DNA from 3 places in the Paenibacillus sp. 11B genome. Region 3 is predicted to be linked to each of the others. Evidence: riboswitches for the same ligand, from Rfam matches in the RefSeq annotation. Region 3 holds a riboswitch; each other region holds the start of a gene.
What was found. A riboswitch is a leader RNA that binds a small molecule or an ion and turns the genes downstream of it on or off. The one in region 3 is predicted to bind S-adenosylmethionine.
Positions count from the first base shown of each region.

Region 1: it holds a riboswitch for S-adenosylmethionine, as region 3 does, so the genes downstream of both, mmuP (S-methylmethionine permease) here and Q0V21_RS26145 (methionine ABC transporter ATP-binding protein) in region 3, are expected to answer to the same signal.
Region 2: it holds a riboswitch for S-adenosylmethionine, as region 3 does, so the genes downstream of both, metA (homoserine O-acetyltransferase MetA) here and Q0V21_RS26145 (methionine ABC transporter ATP-binding protein) in region 3, are expected to answer to the same signal.

Region 1 covers NZ_JAUKNS010000004.1:167,910-172,302, reverse strand. Annotated here, with positions in the region: gene Q0V21_RS17645 (spore germination protein) at 1-992, shown strand, start outside; gene Q0V21_RS17640 (Ger(x)C family spore germination protein) at 989-2,191, shown strand; SAM riboswitch class I at 2,287-2,389, shown strand; partial or broken gene mmuP (S-methylmethionine permease) at 2,476-3,883, shown strand; gene mmuM (homocysteine S-methyltransferase) at 3,861-4,393, shown strand, end outside.
Region 2 covers NZ_JAUKNS010000008.1:13,599-17,991, forward strand. Annotated here, with positions in the region: gene Q0V21_RS27320 (aminotransferase class I/II-fold pyridoxal phosphate-dependent enzyme) at 1-1,011, opposite strand, end outside; gene metA (homoserine O-acetyltransferase MetA) at 1,036-1,953, opposite strand; SAM riboswitch class I at 2,188-2,313, opposite strand; gene corA (magnesium/cobalt transporter CorA) at 2,767-3,702, shown strand; gene Q0V21_RS27335 (HRDC domain-containing protein) at 3,795-4,393, opposite strand, start outside.
Region 3 covers NZ_JAUKNS010000007.1:65,080-69,472, forward strand. Annotated here, with positions in the region: gene Q0V21_RS26135 (COX15/CtaA family protein) at 17-955, shown strand; gene Q0V21_RS26140 (Cthe_2314 family HEPN domain-containing protein) at 1,171-1,899, shown strand; SAM riboswitch class I at 2,027-2,169, shown strand; gene Q0V21_RS26145 (methionine ABC transporter ATP-binding protein) at 2,297-3,331, shown strand; gene Q0V21_RS26150 (methionine ABC transporter permease) at 3,332-3,991, shown strand; gene Q0V21_RS26155 (MetQ/NlpA family ABC transporter substrate-binding protein) at 4,070-4,393, shown strand, end outside.

The sequences.
Region 1 (4,393 bases), on a different contig from region 3:
TGGTCAAAACGCCTGATGTGTGGATTTCAATTATATTGTCCGGTCTGTTGGTTATGCTGCTGGGTATAATCCTGGTGACCCTGTGCCGAAGATTCCCAGGGAAGACCGTTTTTCAATTCACTGAGGAAATCACAGGGAAGTGGATTGCTTATATTTTGGGAGCTGCGATCATCCTGTATTTCCTTGCCATCTCTGCCTTTGAAATCAGGGTGATGGCTGAAGTCACCCGATTATATTTATTGGAGGGAACCCCGGTGTGGGCCATTGTCATGGTGTTTATGTGGGTCGGCTTTTATTTGATCTCAGGAGGGATCAACTCCATGGCGCGTTTGTATGAGATCATTTTACCCATTGCGCTTATTCTTTTTGTACTGGCCATTTTTCTGAGCAGCAGTCTGTTTGAGATCAATAATTTGAGACCTGTGCTGGGAGAGGGGATTATGCCGGTGTTTAAAGGGCTGAAATCTTCGATGCTTGCCTATACGGGTTATGAAGTCATGTTTGTGGTGATGGCATTTATGAAAAATCCGGAGAAGGGCAAGAAAGCCATGTTATGGGGAATCCTTATCTCTATGGTGATCTACCTCATCACATTGGTTATGGTTGTTGGCAGTTTATCTATTGAAGGCATGAGAACAAGAACGTGGCCAACACTTGATTTGATGCGCAGCTTTGAGATTGAGGGATTGTTCTTTGAACGGTTCGAATCCCTGCTGCTGGTTATTTGGATTATGCAAATTTTCTCTACGTTTACCATCACGCATTATGCCGCTTCTCTTGGATGTTCGCAATTGTTCAAGAAAAAAATGCTGCCTTTTCTGATCATTCTGCTCCCGATCAGTTACATCACTGCTATGCTTCCGCAGAACGTGGACGAAACGTTCAAACTCGGCAACTTTTTGGGGGATGCATCCATTTATTTGTTTGGTATTTTGCCACTATTGCTTCTGTTGTTGAGCATGTTACGAAAGAAAGGAGGCAAATACAATTGAACAGGATCAGAAAGACATTAACCATTTTGTCAACGGCGCTGCTGGTTTTTGCCTCAGGGTGCTGGAGCAGCAAAGAGATCGAAGATTTAAGTGTTTATGTGGGTCTGGGACTGGACGTCGCTGAGGAATCGAAATTTGAACAGGACATTAATAAACAAGGAGGTCATTATCCCAAAAACAATGTATTTACATCTACCGTACAGATTGTCCCACGAGTTGGGGGGAAACAGGAAAATCAAAGCAGTTCCAGTGGTTCTTCCGGCGGACAAACCTTTTTGAATGAACAGCTTACCGGAGATTCCCTTTTTCAGATCTTTCGTCAGTTTGCTCTAAGAAGAGACCGTCCACTCATTGGTCATCATTTAAAGGTTATTGTCGTTTCCCAAGAGTTGTCGAATAAATATAGTCTGGAGCAGCTGCTTGATTTTATTTTGCGGGACAATGATATCCGACCCAGTTCCCTTATTCTGGTGAGCAAAGGACGCGCTTTGGATGCTCTTAGCTCCAAGGAGCCGGGAGAAATCCCAGCCTTTTATCTGAGAGGGTTGGTGAATAATGCATATCGTAACAATAAAATTCTTCCTCCTGTATCCCTCGCGAAACTTGATGGCAAAATGCAGTCAGGATCAAGCTTTTTGCTGCAAAATGTCCTTACTGCTGATGGGGAGCATAAATTCTCAGGAGCAGGCGTCTATAAAGGGAAAACGAAAAAGTGGATCGGCAGCTTAAATCAGGTGGACCTTCAAGGATTGTCCTGGATCACTGGGGAGGCTAAGGGAGGGGCCTTAAAATCGTATGCACCGAAAAAGGGACATACGATAGTCTATGAAATCAAGTCTACTAAGAGCAAAATTGTGCCAAAAGTCCACGGAGATGACATTTCTTTTCATGTAAAGGTTGAATCAGAAGGTCAGCTCATGGAAGATTGGAGTTCTCCGGAAATTCCTGCGACGGAAGAGTACATTAATGAATTGGAGGTTCAGTTCGCTGGTGCAGCCAAAGAACAGATGCAGCAGGTTATGAACAAAATGCAGCACACCTATCGGGTGGAAGTGGCCGGATTTGGAGAGCAGTTGCGGATCAAATATCCGAAGGTATGGAAAAAGGTCAAAAAAAATTGGGATGAAACCTTTAGTCAGATTCCCGTGACCTATGATGTGAAAATGAAAATCACAGATTATGGATCATCGATAGATTAAAGATGGGGTTGGAGATTTCCTTTATCCACAAATGGATGATGATATTTAATAGTTGACACAACCATGATAGATCGCTATATTTATAAAAAATCATTTTCTTATCCAGAGAGGTGGAGGGACTGGCCCTTAGAAGCCTCAGCAACAGATCTGAACGATACTGTGCTAATTCCAGCGGGTGAACAGCCTGATAGATAGGACGTTTGTTTTTATTTGTCAGTAACGGCGCACTCTTCAGGAAGAGTGTGTCTTTTTGTTGTTCTGGATGAAGAAGCAGGGGAGCAGGCATGGATAACAACAAAGATACTGGGCATTTTCAGCGTAAAATGCAGGCACGACATGTAATTATGCTCTCACTTGGTGGAGTCATTGGTACAGGTTTATTTCTTAGCTCTGGATATACCATCCAGCAGACCGATCGGCACGATTCTATCTTACCTGATTGGAGCGATTGTCGTTTATCTGGTCATGCTCTGTCTTGGTGAGCTGTCCGTTCATATGCCGGAGACAGGGGCGTTTCATAGCTATGCGGCAAAATACATCGGACCAGCAACAGGATACACCGTGGCCTGGTTGTATTGGTTAACCTGGACGGTTGCCCTCGGTTCCGAATTTACAGCAGCCGGACTGCTGATGCAGCGCTGGTTTCCTTCCGTGAATGTATGGATCTGGAGTGCGCTCTTTGCGCTCATGATCTTCCTGTTCAACGCGCTGACGGTCAAATTTTTTGCGGAATCGGAGTTCTGGTTCTCATCGGTTAAAGTCCTTACGATTGTGGTCTTTATTATTCTAGGAGGCGCAGCCATGTTCGGTATTATCCCAATGGCTGATTCGGAACCTGCACCATTTCTAACTAATATTACTGCATCTGGTTGGTTCCCGAACGGGGCTACTGCGATACTAATGACGATGCTTGCCGTAAACTTTGCGTTCTCGGGCACGGAATTGATCGGGATTGCAGCCGGGGAGACCGAGAATCCGGAGAAGACCATTCCAAAAGCAATCAATACCACGTTGTGGCGTTTAATACTCTTTTTTATTGGAACGATCGTTATTCTCTCTGCGTTATTGCCGATGTCGGATGCCAGTGTCCTTGAAAGTCCATTCGTGGCCGTGATGGAGCGAGTTGGAGTACCCTATGCAGCAGATATTATGAACTTTGTCATTCTGACGGCAATTCTCTCTGCTGCCAACTCGGGTCTGTATGCCTCTTCGCGGATGTTGTGGTCACTCGCGGATAAAAAGACGATCTCTCCGTGGTTTGCCCGGTTGACCAAGCGTGGTGTACCGCTGAATGCACTTCTGATTAGCATGGTTGGGGGCGGTCTGGCCTTGCTGTCCAGCATTATTGCCCCGGGTACTGTGTATATTACGCTGGTGTCCATCTCAGGCCTCGCGGTTGTCGCCGTGTGGATGAGCATCAGCGCTTCACAGTATATGTTCCGCAGGCAATATATTCGAGAGGGTAACTCGGTAAAGGACCTGGTTTACCGAACGCCGTTTTATCCGGTGGTACCGATTATTTCGTTTGTATTGTGCCTGGCTTCATGCATAGGTATCGCCTTTGACCCGACACAGCGTATTGCGCTGTATTGCGGGGTTCCATTTATCGCACTATGTTATGCAGCGTATTATCTGACAGAACGTGCGAACAAGAAAAGAGGACAAGTACATGACGCAACCAACGCAAACTAATCCCATAGAACAAATATTGTGCCAATATCCGGTGATGATTTTGGATGGTGCACTGGCAACCGAATTGGAACAGCATGGCTGTGATCTGGATGACCCGTTATGGTCAGCACGTGTACTGCTGGAGAATCCGGACGTGATTTCCCAGGTGCATGCTGATTACTTCCGTGCGGGAGCGGACTGTGCTATTACATCCAGTTATCAGGCGACTGTGGACGGCTTTAGCAAGAGAGGCATCGGAGAGCAGGAGTCGCTGGAACTGATAAGCAAGACAGTGAAACTCGCTGCGCGAGCCCGAGATGAAGTCTGGGCTGAAGTGCAAGATAGGGGGAAGTTAGAGAATTTAGAAGCTAACGAGTCAACCGATAAGAAACATACGGCAGTGGTAACGGAGAAAAGGGTATTGGCTCGTCCGCGTCCGATTGTTGCTGCATCGGTTGGACCCTATGGGGCTTATCTGGCAGATGGTTCGGAGTATGTCGGTCACTACGGTGTCTCGGACGAAACATTGAG
Region 2 (4,393 bases), on a different contig from region 3:
ATAGGTCATCAACGACTCTACACCCCCGAGGCTTTCCGCAAAGGCAATCAGTTTGATGTGACGAAGCAACGGTTCAACATAACGGGCATCCTTTACTTTGAAAGAGAAAATGCCTGTGTTCCCACTCGACTGTTTATTCTGTATTTCAAATCCGGGATGATCCGACAAACCAGGATGATACACTTCGTTAACGGCTGGGTGTTCCAAAAGATACTTGGCAATCGTCAAGGCATTATACTCATGCCGCTCCATACGAAGAGCAAGTGTCTTCATACCTTTCATCAACTGATAGGAGTCGCTTGGAGATAACACTGCACCAATGGAATTGTGCAGGAATGCCATTTCGGCTGATAATTCTTCTCCTTTGGTAATAATTAATCCGGCAAGGACATCATTATGACCACCCAGATACTTCGTAGCACTATGGATGATGATATCGGCACCGAGTTCAATTGGACGCTGGAAGAACGGAGTCAGTAGTGTATTATCCACAATAGTCAGCAAGTTGTGGCTCTTCGCCCAGGAGCATACCGCTTCCACATCCGTAATCATCATTAGTGGATTAGTCGGTGTCTCAATAAATACCGCTTTTGTGTTCGGCTGACGGATACTTTCCAGAGCTGCAAGATCATTGGTATCTACGTAACTTGCTGTCACACCGAATCGAGACAGGATGCGTTCAAGCAAACGATACGTTCCCCCGTACAGATCCAGCGATACAATTAGATGATCTCCTTGACCGAATAAAGCAAAAATCGTTTGCAAAGCTGCCATGCCGGAGCTACAGGCAAAACCTGCATCCCCCGACTCCAATGCCGCCGCTGCTTCTTCCAATACTTTACGGGTTGGATTGGTCGTACGGATATAATCAAACCCCGTGCTTTGTCCAAGCTTCGGGTGGCGAAACGCAGTGGATTGATAGATCGGAAAATTAATGGCACCCGTTACCGGTTCATTGATAGACCCGATTTGAGCCAATCGGCTTTCGATTTTCAACTTGTTGTCTTCCATTGCAGCATCCTCCTGTAGTGTCGATTAGATTTGCGGACCAATATCGTAAGGCGTCTCTTGATACACATAGTAATTGAGCCAATTAGAGAATAATAAGTTTGCATGTGCCCGCCAGGTGGCTGGAGGTACACGGGAAGGGTCGTCATTCGGGAAATAATGTCTCGGTAGCGCAATATCCATGCCTTTGGATGCATCCCGGTCATATTCCCATTTTAATGAAAGCGGGTCATACTCGGCATGTCCGGTAGCGAAAATTTGTTTGCCGTCTTTGGTGGCGACCAGAAAAATACCGGCTTCCTCCGATTCAGCCAAAATTTCCAGACTTTCATTCTTTTCAATATCTTCACGGCGCACTTCCGTATGTCGGGAATGCGGAACGTTAAATACTTCATCAAATCCACGCAGCAAAGGCACGTTGGATCTGTTGATCGTGTGTGAGAATACGCCAAAACATTTTTCATCCAGCGGAACCTTTGGAACTCCGAAATGATGGTATAAACCCGCTTGGGAAGCCCAACATATATGCATAGTCGAAGTCACATTGGTTTTGGTCCATTCGAAGATCTCCTGGATTTCTTTCCAATAGTTCACGTCTTCAAAATCCATTTGCTCTACAGGAGCTCCCGTAATGATCATGCCGTCAAAACGGCGGTGCTCAATCTCGTCAAAGGTTTTGTAGAACAGGTCCAAATATTCCTGGGATGTGTTCTTGGACGTATGAGACTTCGGATGAACCAGAACGATATCTACCTGAATGGGTGTGTTACCTACCAGACGAAGCAATTGAGTTTCTGTCGTTTCCTTAGTAGGCATCAGGTTTAATATAGCGATACGGAGCGGACGAATATCCTGCTGATAAGCGGATGTCTCGTCCATGACAAAGATGTTCTCTCCTGCGAGTACTTCCTTGGCAGGCAGTGTGTCTGGAATTTTGATTGGCATAGTGGTTCTAACTCCTCCTTGAGCATAAATAGATGCAGCCACTGCGGCTGCGATACGATTCGCATCCGAACAGTTATAGGCTGCCATGAGCTTGCCTGCAGGCGCTGAATTGCAACCACATTGCTGGCGGCAAGCTCAAGTTCCTTAGCGAAAATCACTGCTGAGAAGTCGGTGCATATAACAAAGACCTTCCTCGGATTCCGAGAAAGGTCATATGTAAATAGATATGCGCCTCTCTCATCTCTCAGTTACAACAGTGTCAACTTGGACACTTGGTCGCTGCAAGAATTAGCACCGTGCGGTATACCGCCGGTTGCCGGGTTTCATCGGGCCAGTCCCTCCACCTACTCTTGATAAGATTTCGCTTTATTTAATTGTAAAATCTAGTGTGGTTCACCGTTTACTTTAAAACATTAATCCCCTCACGTCAAGGTGTAGTTCAATGTCTGTTCATCTGGATCGGAACCGTTCGTCAGCCGTTGTCATACACTGCTCCAGGGCGCGAAATCGACACATTTTTGCGCTTGAAAGGACTCTGTACCAGCGGTATACTAGACAAGTGTTGTAAACCCTTATGTGAGAGGTGACATATTCAATGGATGGCGACCCGAGGCCTGACTGGCAGCCGAATTCCGACAAACTGCATAGAGAATTGATATCAGCATGCCGGCAGCGGGACGTTACTTCCGTTTGGTTATAAAGCGAACGCAGTCCTGACTTCCAGGATCCGCTGCCGACCGGCTGATCTGTTCTTTTTGCGCCCATATTGATGAAATCCGCCCATTTGGCGGGTGCAGAAGGAGTAGATGAACAATGAAAATCCGGTTGGTAAACAACGGTGTATTTATTCCGGTGGATGACATTCAGCAGGCGCTGACTCCACCAGCGGAGGGATTTTACTGGATTGATGCGGACGTAGACGATTTGGCGGTACTTCAACCGCTATTCATGATGCATGATCTGGCCGTAGAAGACTGCTTGAGTGACGAAGAACAACGTCCGAAGATTGAAATTTATGAGAGCCATTATTTTATTGTTATTAATAGCATTCGTTTTGATGATGAAGAGATTTTTTTACGTGCCGTCAACCTCTTCCTTGGCAGACACTTTATTATCAGTGTGACCAAACAGAAAGTCAGTGAATTGCGAACATTGAAGCCGATCCTGTGGGAACAGGAGATCAGTACGCCGGATAAGCTGCTGTATCTGCTGGTTGACTTGATTGTTGATAATTATTTCACAGTTGGTGACCGGATTGAAGCGCGCATTGAGAAGCTTGAAGAAGACATCCTGATGCACACCAAGAAGTCTCATCTGAATGAGATTATCGGGCTGCGTAGTGAGATTCTATGGCTGAAGAAAGTACTGGGACCTCAGAAAGAAGTCATTAATACACTTAACAAAAAAGATCTGCGTCTTATTGATGATCAACTGCAGAAGTATTTCAGTGACATTTATGAGAATGCTGTGAAAATATCCGAAACCTTTGAGACTTATCGCGACTTGATGGGGAACTTGCGAGAAGCTTACCAATCCAGTATCGCCAACCGGGCGAATGAGATCATGCGTGTGTTCACCGCCATTACGACGGTGTTCATGCCGCTGACGGTCATCACCGGCATCTATGGTATGAACTTTACGAACATGCCTGAGTTGAACTGGAAATATGGTTATTTTGTGGTCATTGGCCTGATGGTGACACTGGGCCTCAGCATGTTCTTTATTTTCCGCAAAAAAGATTGGGTTTGAACTAACTAACAAAGACGAAGCGCTCCGCATCTGGAGAAACGCCTCGTCTTTTTTGTACGCTTATGAATGAAACCTACCGATCTATGTTCAATCTAGCCCGCATGCTGCTCCGCCTCTGTGTGACGACGAAACCGGATTCGAATCATGCGCAGTCTTTCGTAAACCTGCTCCAGATTGCCTCCGCCAGGCTTCTCTTCTCCATACACTTTATGTAACACAGGCTTCAGAAACGTATCTCCCAGCTCCTCGTAGGCGCTCCACACCGCTTCTTGCTCTTGTTCAGGCATGATAGCGAGTTCCGCGTCCAGCAGACAATCTGTGTCATACCCCTCCAGATCCAGTGTCTCCAACAGCTCAATCAGCTCCCGTCGGGATAATCCGGAACGATTCACGATCTCCTCCAGCGTATACCCTTCCTTCATGCCTTCGAGTACCTGCTTGCGTGTAGTGAATTTGTCTAATTCCTGCTTGTATTTCTGCTCTCTCTGTTTGTACAGCCAGCTCTCATATTCCTGTTCCTTCAGCACCGTATACACCCACTCTAGCGGAAAAGACGTGGAACGTTCCAGTCCATTCGTAAGCTCCAGCCATTCAGCTCCGTACTCGGACGCTTTACTCTCTCCTACGCCAGGCAGTTGCATCAATTCATCTATCGTTTGTGGAACAAATGCACTGATCAGGCGCAACAGCC
Region 3 (4,393 bases):
GCGGGTGAGAAAAAAATTGAAGCACTTAACCTTGTTTAAATGGTTAACCGTATTAACCTGTCTTGTCATGTTTCTGGCTACATTTGGCGGAGGCGTTGTAACCCGAACGGAATCAGGCCTCGGCTGCGGTGCAGAATGGCCTTTATGTAACGGAAAACTTGTGCCTGCGCACACTGTTGCCTCACTTATTGAATTTTCCCATCGCGCTGTAAGCGCACTGGCAGGGCTGTTGTCCATAGCCTCTTTTGTAGCATTTTTACGGTTTGGCAAATCACGCCGTGACCTGCAATTGTTTTCATTGTTAACGCTGATATTTGTTATCGTCCAGGGAATTATGGGGGCCTTTGCCGTCGTTTTCTCCCAATCTTCCGCAGTCATGGCACTGCATTTCGGCTTTGCACTGATCGCCTTTGCCAGCTCCTTGATGATGGCGCTTGGTATTCGGCAGGAGGTTCGCCACGGTGGATTGGAACGACTCAATCGATATCCGCGGGTCAGTAAAGGTTTTCGTAATCTGGTGTGGTTCTCTACGATCTATACGTACCTCGTGGTATATACTGGGGCATTCGTGAGCCATACGGATTCGGCAGGAGGCTGTTCCGGCTTTCCGCTCTGTAACGGACAGATTATTCCCGAGCTCTCGGGAGGCGTGGCGGTTGCTTTCGCTCACCGGGTTGCGGCTGTTTCATTAGTGATTGTCATTGCAATCCTCGGTCATTTTGCGTATCGCAAACATCCGGATAACACAGAGCTAAGAGCGTTAGGTGTCATTTCTGTTGTGCTGGTTCTGTTGCAAGTGGTCATTGGTTTTGGACTGATGCTTACGATGAATCGCCCGGAAGTGTACATGTTCGTGGCGCTGGCGCATATGCTCGATATTGCCATTTTATTCGGTGTACTAACCTATATGAGTTTCCTGGTGTACAAGTTGCATCGGCCCGTTAACCGGTTCTAATATATCCGAATTATTGTCGTTCAGGGGATGAATCCAGTGAAGTTCACCATCCGATGATGTACATCATTGGACAGGTGAACTTTGTTTGATGTCAGGCGTGTCAGGGCACCCTATTGTAAGCAGCGGTCATACGTTTACTCTGATTCCGATTTTGTTTAAATATGATGAATTATGATTATTTTGATGATCTGCAGAGTGGAAAGAGGAGGCTATATATGCTGCGAACGTTGCTGGGTGAAAAGCCGCGTAAAAACGAAGGGATACTGAAGGATGCAATAGAAGCGATGGCGGATACGCTTGAGTTATTTCAGCGACAGATGCATGTGGACCATGATCCAACCCATGATTATCGTAAACTGTATGTGTGGACCCAGGGACTCATCTCCTCGCTGGATGAGCTGGAACAGAGCTGTTTTGCTGCTTCCCATTTTCGTCAGAAAGTCAAAGCAGGCTCTACGGATGATATGACGTTACCCGAAAAAGCGGAATATGCCCGTTATGTCTACTTCTATAAGGATGGCTTCATCCGATGTTTTGCCATTCTGGATAAGTTAGGTACAGTGTTGAATGAAATATTTGAGCTAAATACGACCAATGTTAAAACCCATTTTTCTTATTTTACCGTATTAAGACAGTTCGGATATGACAAACTGCATCATGATCTTGCCAACGAACTGATCCAGATTAAAGACTCTTACCGTGAGCCAATGAGCAAATTGCGCAAACGACGAAACATGGAGATTCATTACATGAACTCCGAAATGCAGGATGATCTGTGGCAGCTGCACCAGACTCTGCAAGGGAAAGTGAAGCTGGAGGATCTGGATCAGCATCTCTTGGAACTCCGCCAGGGTGTGGATATGGTATGTGAGACGTTAAAAGCAGCCTATGGCTACATCAACAAGAAGTGGCATAAGCAAGGAATAACTCAATCCGGAAAGTAATTAGTTTGAAATATTTCCCTTTGACAAATCGGAATACTTGGATTATACTGAGTTCCTGATCGACAGTTAGATGGAATTAACATTTATGACATTAACATTATAACTACTGAACTTATAAATTAAATATTTCTTATCGAGAGCGGCGGAGGGACAGGCCCGATGAAGCCCGGCAACCGATTTATAACTGCATGACAGCTGTGTCATTCTTTATAGATGTTAGGTGCTAATTCCTACAAAATGTGTGCAAGGCACAATTTTGGCAGATGAGAAGGTATAATCTTTCACGTGAAGAGCCCTTTTTGTTTCTGCAAAAGGGGCTCTTTTTTGTACATCGAAGGGGAGTTTTCCTTTCATTCGGGTAAAGATACATGTAAGCAGTGGGAAGGAGCAAGTAATTTTGATTGAATTAAAAGGTTTAACCAAGACGTACGGTAAAGGTTCAAAAAGTACGACGGCCTTATCGGATCTAAATTTGAATATCCGCAAGGGTGAAATATTCGGAGTTATCGGTCATTCCGGTGCAGGCAAGAGTACATTGATCCGTTGTATCAATTTGCTCGAACGCCCGACGGCCGGCGAGGTTTGGGTGGATGGAATCAATTTAACCAGTCTGGGCAAGACCGATTTGCAACAACAACGGCGTAAGATCGGCATGATTTTTCAACACTTTAATCTGTTATCCTCAGCTACGGTATATGACAATGTGGCTTTTCCTTTGAAGCTGGTCAATACTCCCAAGGATGCAATGGATCGGAAAGTGAAGGAAATGCTCGCATTGGTTGGACTGGAGGACCACAGCAATAAATATCCGGCCCAACTGTCAGGTGGACAGAAACAAAGGGTGGGTATTGCGAGAGCACTCGCGAGTGATCCAAACGTGCTGCTGTGTGATGAAGCTACATCGGCACTTGATCCCCAGACAACTGATTCGATTCTCAAGTTGTTGCTGGATATTAATGAAAAGTACAACCTCACCATTGTTCTGATCACCCATGAGATGCACGTGATTCAGAATATCTGTGATCAGGTGGCGGTTATCCATCAGGGAGGCATCGTGGAGCAAGGGCCGGTGACGGAAGTATTCCTCAAGCCGCAGCATGCAATTACGCGTGACTTTATGATGCGGGACCATGAGGTGGGGATAGCATTGGAAGAGACTGCTCTGGCGAGTGCAGATGTTTCATTGCAGACGGACGGATCTTCTAAGCTTGTGAAAATATCCTTCCTGGGCAATAAAACCTATGAGGCGATTTTGTCCAGAACGGTTCGCAAAACAGGAGTGGATTTCGCCATTTTGCAAGGCACCATTTCGACGATCAAACAAGTTCCTTATGGGCAGCTGACCGTTCGGTTTGAGGGACAGTCGGATGAGATTAACCTCACCATTCATGAGTTAATCGCCCAGGGACTTGATGTGGAGGTGCTTCGTTAAATGGATTTTTCAACAGTGCGTTGGGAAGAAATCGGTAAGGCTTCAATTGAAACACTGCAAATTCTGGGAGCATCGGGACTGTTCACGATCATCATTGGTTTGCCGCTGGGCGTATTGCTGTTCATGACAGCAAGGTCGGCTTCAATCAAGTCTCAAGTGGTGTACACTATACTTTCGTTTATTGTAAACATTCTGCGATCCGTGCCATTTATCATTCTGATTGTTGCACTCATTCCGTTCACGCGTTCACTGGTCGGCACAGCTACAGGCGTACTGGGTGTTATACCACCGCTCGTCATTGCCGCTGCTCCATACTTTGCCCGGTTGGTGGAAACTACACTGCGTGAAGTGGATCGAGGCGTCATCGAAGCGGCGCAGGCGATGGGAGCTTCAACCGGACAGATTGTAAGGCGTGTGCTTCTGCCAGAGGCACTGCCGGGTCTGTTAGCCGGAATTACCATTACCATCGTTACCCTTGTCTCCTACACGGCGATGGCGGGCATGGTTGGTGGTGGAGGGTTGGGAACATTGGCAATAAATTATGGCTACTATCGATATCAGAATGAAATTATGATTATAGCTGTTGTATTTATGGTTATTCTGGTGCAAGTGCTTCAGATGGCTGGCGATCGTTTGGTTAAATGGTTCACCAGGAAATAACACATATATAGCATTTGCCTGATTCGGTATCGACTTGGTGCAAAATGCAAAAAAATTATTGGAGAAGGGGTTTTACACATGAAAAAATGGTCTTTTGCTCTACTAAGCATTATGCTGATTGCGGTTCTTGCGGCTTGCGGAAACAACAAGGATTCCGACAGCGGCGCTGACAATGCTGGAGGCGCACCGCGCACCGTCGAATTGAAAGTGGGAGCATCACCTACACCACATGCGGAAATTTTGGAAAGCATCAAGCCTGAACTCGAAGCTGAAGGCATTCGCTTGCAAATCGTGACTTTCAATGACTATGTTCAACCTAACCAACAACTTGAAGATAAACAGTTGGATGCGAACTTTTTCCAACACCAGCCTTACCTGGATACAGAGAACAAAGAACGTGGT